DNA from 2 places in the Variovorax sp. PEI5 genome. Region 1 is predicted to be linked to the other one. Evidence: predicted binding sites of a transcription regulator. Region 1 holds the regulator's gene; the other holds the start of a gene.
The links. The regulator HrcA, encoded in region 1, represses chaperone genes, less so after heat shock. The targets are predictions, from matches to a motif close to TTAGCACTCNNNNNNNNNGAGTGCTAA.

Region 1 (4,417 bases):
GCGCCAGCTTGGCGACCTCGCCGATCTGCCACTGCAGCCGCTCGCGCTCGCGCTGCAGCGAGTCCTGCGCGCCGCGCGCCGATTCGAGCAGGGTCGATGCCTGTCGCCAACGCTGCCAGACGCCGTCGAGCACATCGCCGCGCACGCCGGCATAGGCATCGAGCAGACCGCGCACGGCTTCGGGCCGCGTCAGGCTCTGCCAGGCATGCTGGCCATGGATGTCGAGCAGGCGGTCGCCCACCTCGCGCAGCTGCGTGGCCGTGGCCGGGCTGCCATTGATCCAGCCGCGACTGCGGCCCTGGAGGTCGACCGTGCGGCGCAGGAGCAGCATCTCGCCGCCCTCGAAGCCGCCGGCGTCCAGCCAGTCGACCAGCCGGGGGTCGGGGTCGAACTCGACGCTCACGTCCAGGCGCTCGGCGCCTTCGCGCACGGCCCCGGCATCGGCCCGGTTGCCCAAGGCGAGTTGCAGAGCGTCGATCAGTATGGATTTGCCGGCGCCGGTCTCGCCGGTCAGCACGGTGAAGCCTGCGGCCAGATCGATGTCGAGCGCGCGCACGATCACGAAGTCGCGCAAGGCGATGCGTCGCAATGCCATCAGCGTTCCTGGAAATACGGGAGTGTCGTCACGGACGAGGGAGTGTGGAAAGCCGGCATGGTTCAGGAGCCACCCTCGTTCCAGTGCAGTTTCTTGCGCAGCGTGTCGAAGTAGCTCCACCCCCTCGGGTGCAGGAAGCGCACCCGGAATTCGGAGCGCCGCACCACCACGCGATCGCCGATCTCGACCGAGGCGAGCGATTGCATGTCGAAATTGGCGCTGGCGCCACGCCCGGACACCAGTTCGACCACGATCTCGTCGGCGTCGGGCAGCAGGATGGGGCGATTGGAGAGCGTGTGCGGTGCGATCGGCACCAGCACCCAGCCTGGGATCGAAGGATGCATGAGCGGTCCGCCGGCCGACAGCGCATAGGCGGTCGATCCGGTGGGCGAGGCGATGATCAGGCCGTCGGCGCGTTGGTTGGCGACGAAATGACGACCCACCGACACCCTCAGTTCCACCATGCCGGAGGTCGCTCCACGATTGACCACCACGTCGTTCATGGCCAGCGCATCGAAGACGCAGACGTCGTCGCGCATGACCCGCGCATGCATCAGGCTGCGGTGGTCCTCCTCGTAGTCGCCAGCGAGCATGGGGACCAGGCGCGACTGATAGCTGTCGAGCGCGATGTCGGTGATGAAGCCCAGTCGACCGCGATTGATGCCGATCAGGGGCACGCCGTAGGGTGCCAGCTGGCGGCCGATGCCCAGCATCGTGCCGTCGCCGCCCACCACCAGGCCGAGATCGCAGCGTTCGCCGATCTCCTCGGCCGTGAGCGACGCATAGCGGCTGGTCTCCACGTGCTCGGCCGTCGAGCGCTCGACCACCACTTCGCACCCCTGGGATTCGAGGAAGGCGCCGATGCCTTCCATGACGCCGTCTTCCGCGCCCGCCTGGGCCCGCTGGCCCGATGCCTGGTATTTGCCGATGAGTGCGACATGCCTGAAGCGCGAGGTCATGCATCAAATTACAACACTAAAATCCGACGATGCTGGACGACCGGGCCAAGTTGCTTCTCAAGACGCTTGTCGAGCGCTACATCGCCGAGGGGCAACCCGTGGGTTCACGGACGCTGTCGCGCGCCTCGGGCCTGGAACTGTCGCCTGCCACCATCCGCAACGTGATGTCCGACCTCGAGGGCCTGGGCCTCATCACCAGTCCCCATACATCCGCCGGGCGCATCCCGACGGCGCGTGGCTACCGGCTGTTCGTGGACACCATGCTCACCGCGCAGCGCGAGCAGCTCGCCACCCCGAGTCTCGCGGCCGACCAGCCGCAGAAGGTCATCGCCAACGCGGCGCACCTGCTGTCGAGCCTGTCGCAGTTCGTCGGCGTGGTGATGGCCCCGCGCCGCACGTCCGTGTTCAAGCAGATCGAATTCGTGCGCCTGTCCGACCGGCGGTTGCTGGTGATCATCGTCGCGCCCGATGGCGACGTGCAGAACCGGGTCATCTTCCCGGACACGGACCACACCCAGTCGCAGCTCGTGGAGGCCGCGAACTACATCAACGCCCACTATGCGGGTCTCTCGATCGAACAGGTACGCGATCGCCTGCAGTCGGAGGTCGAGAAGCTGCGCGGCGAGATCGCCTCGCTGATGCAGGCGGCCGTGCAGGCCAGCACCGATGCGATGACCGAGTCGCAGGGTGAGGTGGTCATCTCGGGCGAGCGCAATCTGCTGGCCGTGAGTGATTTCTCCAGCGACATGGGTCAGCTGCGCCGCGCCTTCGACCTCTTCGAGCAGAAGGCGCAATTGGTGCGCTTGCTCGACGTGTCGAGCAAGGCCGAGGGGGTCCGCATCTTCATCGGCGGCGAGAGTCAGGTGGTGCCGTTCGAGGAGCTTTCGATCGTCAGCGCCAATTACGAGGTCGATGGCGAAGTGGTCGGCCGTCTGGGCGTCATCGGCCCGACGCGCATGCCCTACGAGCGAATGATCCAGATCGTCGACATCACGTCCCGTCTGGTCACCAACGCGCTGACGCACCGCAAGTAGGAGGGCCAGTACGGGCCACTAGAATCAGCGGCGCGTAGGGGCCGTTAGCTCAGCTGGTCAGAGCAGAGGACTCATAATCCCCAGTTCTGTTGAGTTTTATCGAACAAAATCAACAACTTACAGCATCTGGAAAAAGCGACAAAAAGCCTAGGCTACATATAGGCAACGCACCCGATGACTGCCACGGTTCCCCCTGACGCAGTGGGATAATTGAAAATCTGGGCCCCTAGCTCATGCTTGGTTAGAGCAGCAAACTCATAATTTGTTGGTGCCGTGTTCGACTCACGGGGGGCCTACCAACCTCTAAAAAGCCGTTGTAAGGTGATACTTGCAGCGGCTTTTTTTCGTCCCCTGTTCGCACCAAAAGTAAGCATTTGTCAGCGAAAAAGAGGGTTGTCCATTCACAATGAGGGATGACTTCTCTTGCAGAAATTTTCAAGGCTCTCCCGCCTGATGCACTACTGAGTGCAGCCCATGTAGCAGCCATCGTTGAAGCAGCGAAAGAGCAGAACTACAGCCAGTGGGATGACCAGAGATACATAGACGAGAAGACCCTTGCTGACTGGATTGGTGAAGCCGTCCCCACGGTGAAATCTTGGCGAACCAAAGGCTCAGGTCCACAGTACTTGAGCAATCCTAAGAATGTTCGCTACCAGGTCGGACATGTTCGTGAGTGGCTGAAAAAAAGAACGGTTGCCAGCACTTCAGAGGCATCAGTCAAAGGGCTGAGAAGCTACCTTGTAGAAGGCTCCACAGCTTTCCCAGTGTTCACCTACCCCAATGGTTTGAAGCTCTCCCTTGAGGCTGCAATCAAGCACGAGGAGGACGATCCTGAGGCAACACCCACCAGCTTCAGAATCGTCAACATGGGCAACGCCATGGAGGACATGGCAGAGCTTTCTGAATGCCTCATAAAAGACTTGCCAAGAGCCAGCGAGTTGGTCAATGACAAAGCCAAAACGTTTGATGTTGCCTACTGGTTCTACCATCAAACAATCTTTGGCAAGCTCCAAAATCATCAGCCTTTCATCCAAGCCATCCACTTGCTTGTAAAGAATGGCATGGACATCAACACTGCCAACAACCTCAGTGGCTACAGTCTGGCTCATGTTCTCGGACTGAATCAATGGTGTTTTGACCATCCCCAACACTACAAAGAGTTCGTGACTACCCTACTAGATGAGGGCCTGGATCTTGAGAAACTGGACAACCAAACAATGTCAGCCTTGGACTATGCAGAAGAAGATGATGAGGACGGTCCGCTCATAAAAATACACAACAGCAAGAGCCTTGCTGGCAAACTTGAATCAATGTTGAAGAAATAACTTAAAGAAAGAGATGAAATGAACATGGATGCAGCCGTTGAGAAGTTGAAGCGTGATTTCATGGAGAGCTTGCCAAAGCAAGATCCAGCACTTTACAAAACGTTGTCAGGTTTTGTTGGTTCAGTTTTCAATCCGGCTGCTGACATGATGATCAAAGCCTATATTGAAACGGCAACCGGCAGAGAAGACCATAGAGATACGGCCAATAAGATTGTTGAGACATTAGCTGCGTTGTGCAAAGGTCTAGGTCTTACAGCACCGCTTGTTGGCCTGAAGCATCTCAATCAGTTCACATGTTATGTCGTCACAATGTTTTCCAAGGATGACAAAGATACCATCGTGTTGATTAAACGGCTTGAAGCAACATTTGGGCTAAAGCTAAATGAAGTCACTCCCGAAACTTCAAAAGAAGAAGTTGAGAACATTCAATTTGCCAATGATGCTGTAGACATGGTCGCAGACCGGAGCAACCAGTATCACATTCTTCTCTATAAACTACTTGAC
Region 2 (4,417 bases), 160 kb from region 1:
CGCGGCCTCGTGCGCGGCGCCACCGGCCGCCACGCGGCGCGCGGTGGCACGCCGGGCACTGGCGCGGTCGAGCGCGGCCGTCGGCGCCTCCACCGGCGACTCGCCCGCCGCCGCCGGGCCGAGCACGTGCGCCAGACGATCCAGCGGCAGGCGCGACAGCTCGGCGATGTCGAGACCGGCGAAGGTCACGCCCAGGGCCTCGCGCTTGAGCCGCCTGCCCTGGCATTCCGGGCAGACGCTGCCGGTCATGAACTGCGCCACGCGCTTCTTCATCAGGGCGCTCTGGGTGGTGGCGAAGGTGTGCTGCACGTACTTGCGCGCACCGATGAAGGTGCCCTGGTAGCTCGGCTCCGCCTTGGCGCGCAGGGCGCGGCGGACCTCGGCGGGCGTGAAGCCGGCGTACACCGGCACGGTCGGCTGCTCGTCGGTGAACAGGATCCAGTCGCGCGTCTTCCTCGGCAGCTCGCGCCACGGCGTGTCGACGTCGTGGCCGAGCGTGACCAGGATGTCGCGCAGGTTCTGGCCCTGCCAGGCCGACGGCCAGGCGGCGACCGCGCGCTCGCGGATGGTCAGCGAATCGTCCGGCACCATCGACCGCTCGGTCACCTCGTAGACGTGGCCCAGCCCGTGGCAGACCGGGCAGGCGCCCTGGACCGTGTTGGGCGAGAAGTCCTCGGCGTACAGCATGGCCTGCGTGTCCGGATAGCGGCCGGCGCGCGAATACAGCAGGCGCAGCAGGCTCGACAGCGTCGTCAGGCTGCCGACCGAGGAACGCGCTCCCGGCGTGCCACGCTGCTGCTGCAGGGCCACGGCCGGCGGCAGGCCGTCGATGGCATCCACCGCCGGCACGCCGACCTGGTCGATCAGCCGGCGCGCATAGGGCGCCACCGATTCGAAGTAGCGGCGCTGCGCCTCGGCATACAGCGTGCCGAAGGCCAGCGACGACTTGCCCGAGCCCGACACGCCGGTGAACACCACCAGGGCATCGCGCGGGATGTCGACATCGACGTTCTTCAGGTTGTGCTCGCGCGCGCCACGGACGCGGACGAAGCCGGTGGACGGGAAGGTGGCGGGAGCCGTGGAGGCGGTGGCAGCGGCGGGGGTGGCACCGGTCGGCCGGGGGATGCGTGTGTTCATGGCGGGGCAAGGAAAAAGCCGCCCGAAGGCGGCTTGGCTGTCGACGGCGGCAGTCCCGGAGCCGGCGGCCGCGAGCGGTGCCGGAAGGGACTGCCGAAGGCGCGGTCAGCTGCGGGCGCGGGCCTGGTCGCGCAGGGCCTTCATCTCGTCATGGTTGCGCTGGGCGCCATCGGCCTGCTTCTGCACCACGGCGCGGACGTCGGCCGGCAGCTGGTTCTTCAGTGCCTTGCGATAGCGCGCCAGTGAGGCGTCCTCGCCGCGTTCGACTTCCTCGAGGATCGATTCCTCGCTGTCGGCGCCGACGGCGCCCTTGACCTTGACCCAGCCGCGATGCAGCGCGCCACCGGCGGTGCCGCCATCGGCGGGCGTGCCGCCATATTGCGTCACCAGCGGCACCAGTTCGGCGGCGGCGGCGGCGCAGGCGCTGGCGCGCTCGCTGAACACCTGCTTCAGGCGCGCGGTCTCGACCTGCTCGGCGCTGACCTTGAAGCCCTCGGCGCCATCGCGCGAGTTCTCGATCAGGTCGTTGAGCACATCGACCACCTCGTCGTTGGCGAGCGGCTCGCCGGTGCCGTCATAGACGTCGCCGGCGCCGAGCGCGGCAGTGGAGCCCACGGTGGTGCCGGCGCGTGCCGTGTTGACGGTGCCGTCGAGGTCGGCATCGGTGGCGCTGAAGTAGGTGCGGTCGGCGCGCTCCCAGGCGGCGCGGGTGGCGGGACGGGCCTGCTCCCAGTCGAGACCCGAGGCACCGCGACGGCTCGACCACTCGTCGGCCAGCGAAGGCTCGACGGCATCGAACGTATCGCCGCGCGATGCCCGCGTCGACCAGCCCATCTCGTAGGCCGGACCGTAGTCGTCGTAGCTGCTGCCCGGCTGCACATAGGCTTCGCGGTTGTAGCTCTCGCGCCAGTAGGCATCCTCCGCCGTCGGATTGACGTTCTCGGCGACGGCCTTGCCGCCCAGCCCGCCGACCACCGCGCCGGCCACCAGGCCGACCACCGTGCCGACCGGACCGGCCAGGGAGCCCGCAGCCGCGCCCGCCAGCGCGCCACCGGTGGCGCCGACGCCCGTGCCCACGGGGTGCGAGCCCGGTGCGCCGGTGATCGGATCGCGATTCATGTCGGTGGCATCGCCAGCGGTGGTACCGCGCGAAAGATCGTTCTGATTGGCCATGAAGGTCTCCTTGAAAAGCAGTGGCAGAAGAGGAAGGCGACATCCCGGATCCGTCCCTTCAGGGCACGGGAGCGAGGGAAATCGGCTGTCGAAAGATTCATCCTTGGACCATGCCTGGCGCCGCCGAGTCATCCGCATCGGACGGCGCGTGTAAGGGATCGCCTGATCGCCGGGTCCCGTGCGCTCTTGAAATCGTGATGAATGCCCTTATCATTGGCACTCACCGAAGCAGAGTGCTAACAGCAACCCTGCCTTCGGCCGAAGTCGATCCGGGCGCAGCGTCCGTGGTCGCAGAAACCCAACCCCATTGCACATCCAGGAGATGCTATGAACCTTCGTCCTTTGGCCGATCGCGTGATCGTCAAGCGTGTTGACAGCGAAACCAAGACCGCCTCCGGCATCGTCATCCCCGACGCCGCCGCCGAAAAGCCCGATCAGGGCGAAGTCCTGGCCGTCGGCCCGGGCAAGCGCAACGACAAGGGCGAGCTCTCGGCCCTGACCGTGCGCGTCGGCGATCGCGTCCTGTTCGGCAAGTACAGCGGCCAGACCGTCAAGGTCGGCGGCGACGAGCTGCTGGTCATGAAGGAAGACGACCTGTTCGCGGTCGTCGAGAAGTAAGCAGTCCGCTTCCTCTCCCGCGCTTCCTTTCCATCCCCCCAATTACTGAATCCGGAGAATCAACATGGCAGCAAAAGACGTCGTTTTCGGCGGCGAAGCCCGCGCACGCATGGTCGAGGGTGTGAACATCCTGGCCAACGCGGTCAAGGTGACCCTGGGCCCCAAGGGCCGCAACGTGGTGCTCGAGCGTTCGTTCGGCGCCCCCACCGTGACCAAGGACGGTGTGTCCGTGGCCAAGGAAATCGAACTCAAGGACAAGCTGCAGAACATGGGCGCCCAGCTCGTGAAGGAAGTGGCCTCCAAGACCAGCGACAACGCCGGTGACGGCACCACCACCGCGACCGTGCTGGCCCAGGCCATCGTGCGCGAAGGCTTCAAGTACGTGGCCGCCGGCATCAACCCGATGGACCTCAAGCGCGGCATCGACAAGGCCGTCACGGCCCTGGTCGAAGAGCTGAAGAAGGCTTCCAAGCCGACCACCACGTCGAAGGAAATCGCCCAGGTCGGCTCGATCTCCGCCAACAGCGACGAGACCATCGGCAAGCTCATCGCCGATGCGATGGACAAGGTCGGCAAGGAAGGCGTCATCACCGTCGAGGACGGCAAGAGCCTGGACAGCGAACTCGACGTCGTCGAAGGCATGCAGTTCGACCGTGGCTACCTGTCGCCCTACTTCATCAACAACCCGGAAAAGCAGTCGGCGATCCTGGACAACCCCTTCGTGCTGCTCTACGACAAGAAGATCAGCAACATCCGTGACCTCCTGCCGACGCTGGAACAGGTCGCGAAGTCGGGCCGTCCGCTGCTGATCATCGCGGAAGAAGTCGAGGGCGAAGCCCTGGCGACCCTGGTCGTGAACACGATCCGCGGCATCCTGAAGGTCGTGGCCGTCAAGGCTCCGGGCTTCGGCGACCGTCGCAAGGCCATGCTGGAAGACATCGCCATCCTGACGGGCGGCAAGGTCATTGCCGAGGAAGTCGGCCTGACGCTGGAGAAGGTCACCCTGGCCGACCTCGGCTCGGCGCAGCGCATCGAAGTGGGCAAGGAAAACACGATCATCATCGACGGCGCCGGCGCCGCCAATGACATCGAAGCCCGCGTCAAGCAGGTCCGTGTCCAGATCGAGGAAGCCTCGAGCGACTACGACCGCGAGAAGCTGCAGGAACGCGTGGCCAAGCTGGCCGGCGGCGTGGCCGTCATCAAGGTCGGTGCCGCCACCGAAGTCGAGATGAAGGAAAAGAAGGCCCGCGTCGAAGACGCCCTGCACGCCACGCGTGCGGCGGTGGAAGAAGGCGTGGTCGCCGGTGGCGGCGTGGCGCTGCTGCGTGCCAAGCAGGCCGTGGGCGACTCGGTCAAGGGCGACAACGCCGACCAGGACGCCGGCATCAAGCTGGTGATGAAGGCCGTCGAAGCGCCCCTGCGCGAGATCGTCAACAACGCCGGCGGCGAAGCCTCGGTGGTCGTGAACGCGGTGCTGGCCGGCAAGGGC

Region 2: AC1MLT_RS15140 (co-chaperone GroES) is a predicted target of HrcA. The motif match lies at 2,524-2,550, and genes of this name have one in related genera.

The regions. Positions count from the first base shown of each region.
Region 1 is NZ_CM155257.1:3,476,170-3,480,586, forward strand. It holds gene recN (DNA repair protein RecN) at 1-595, opposite strand, end outside; gene AC1MLT_RS15965 (NAD kinase) at 658-1,554, opposite strand; gene hrcA (heat-inducible transcriptional repressor HrcA) at 1,584-2,588, shown strand; tRNA gene AC1MLT_RS15975 (tRNA-Ile) at 2,809-2,887, shown strand; gene AC1MLT_RS15980 (helix-turn-helix transcriptional regulator) at 3,002-3,913, shown strand; gene AC1MLT_RS15985 (hypothetical protein) at 3,932-4,417, shown strand, end outside.
Region 2 is NZ_CM155257.1:3,311,702-3,316,118, reverse strand. It holds gene AC1MLT_RS15150 (excinuclease ABC subunit UvrA) at 1-1,137, opposite strand, end outside; gene AC1MLT_RS15145 (ferritin-like domain-containing protein) at 1,243-2,310, opposite strand; gene AC1MLT_RS15140 (co-chaperone GroES) at 2,638-2,928, shown strand; gene groL (chaperonin GroEL) at 2,993-4,417, shown strand, end outside.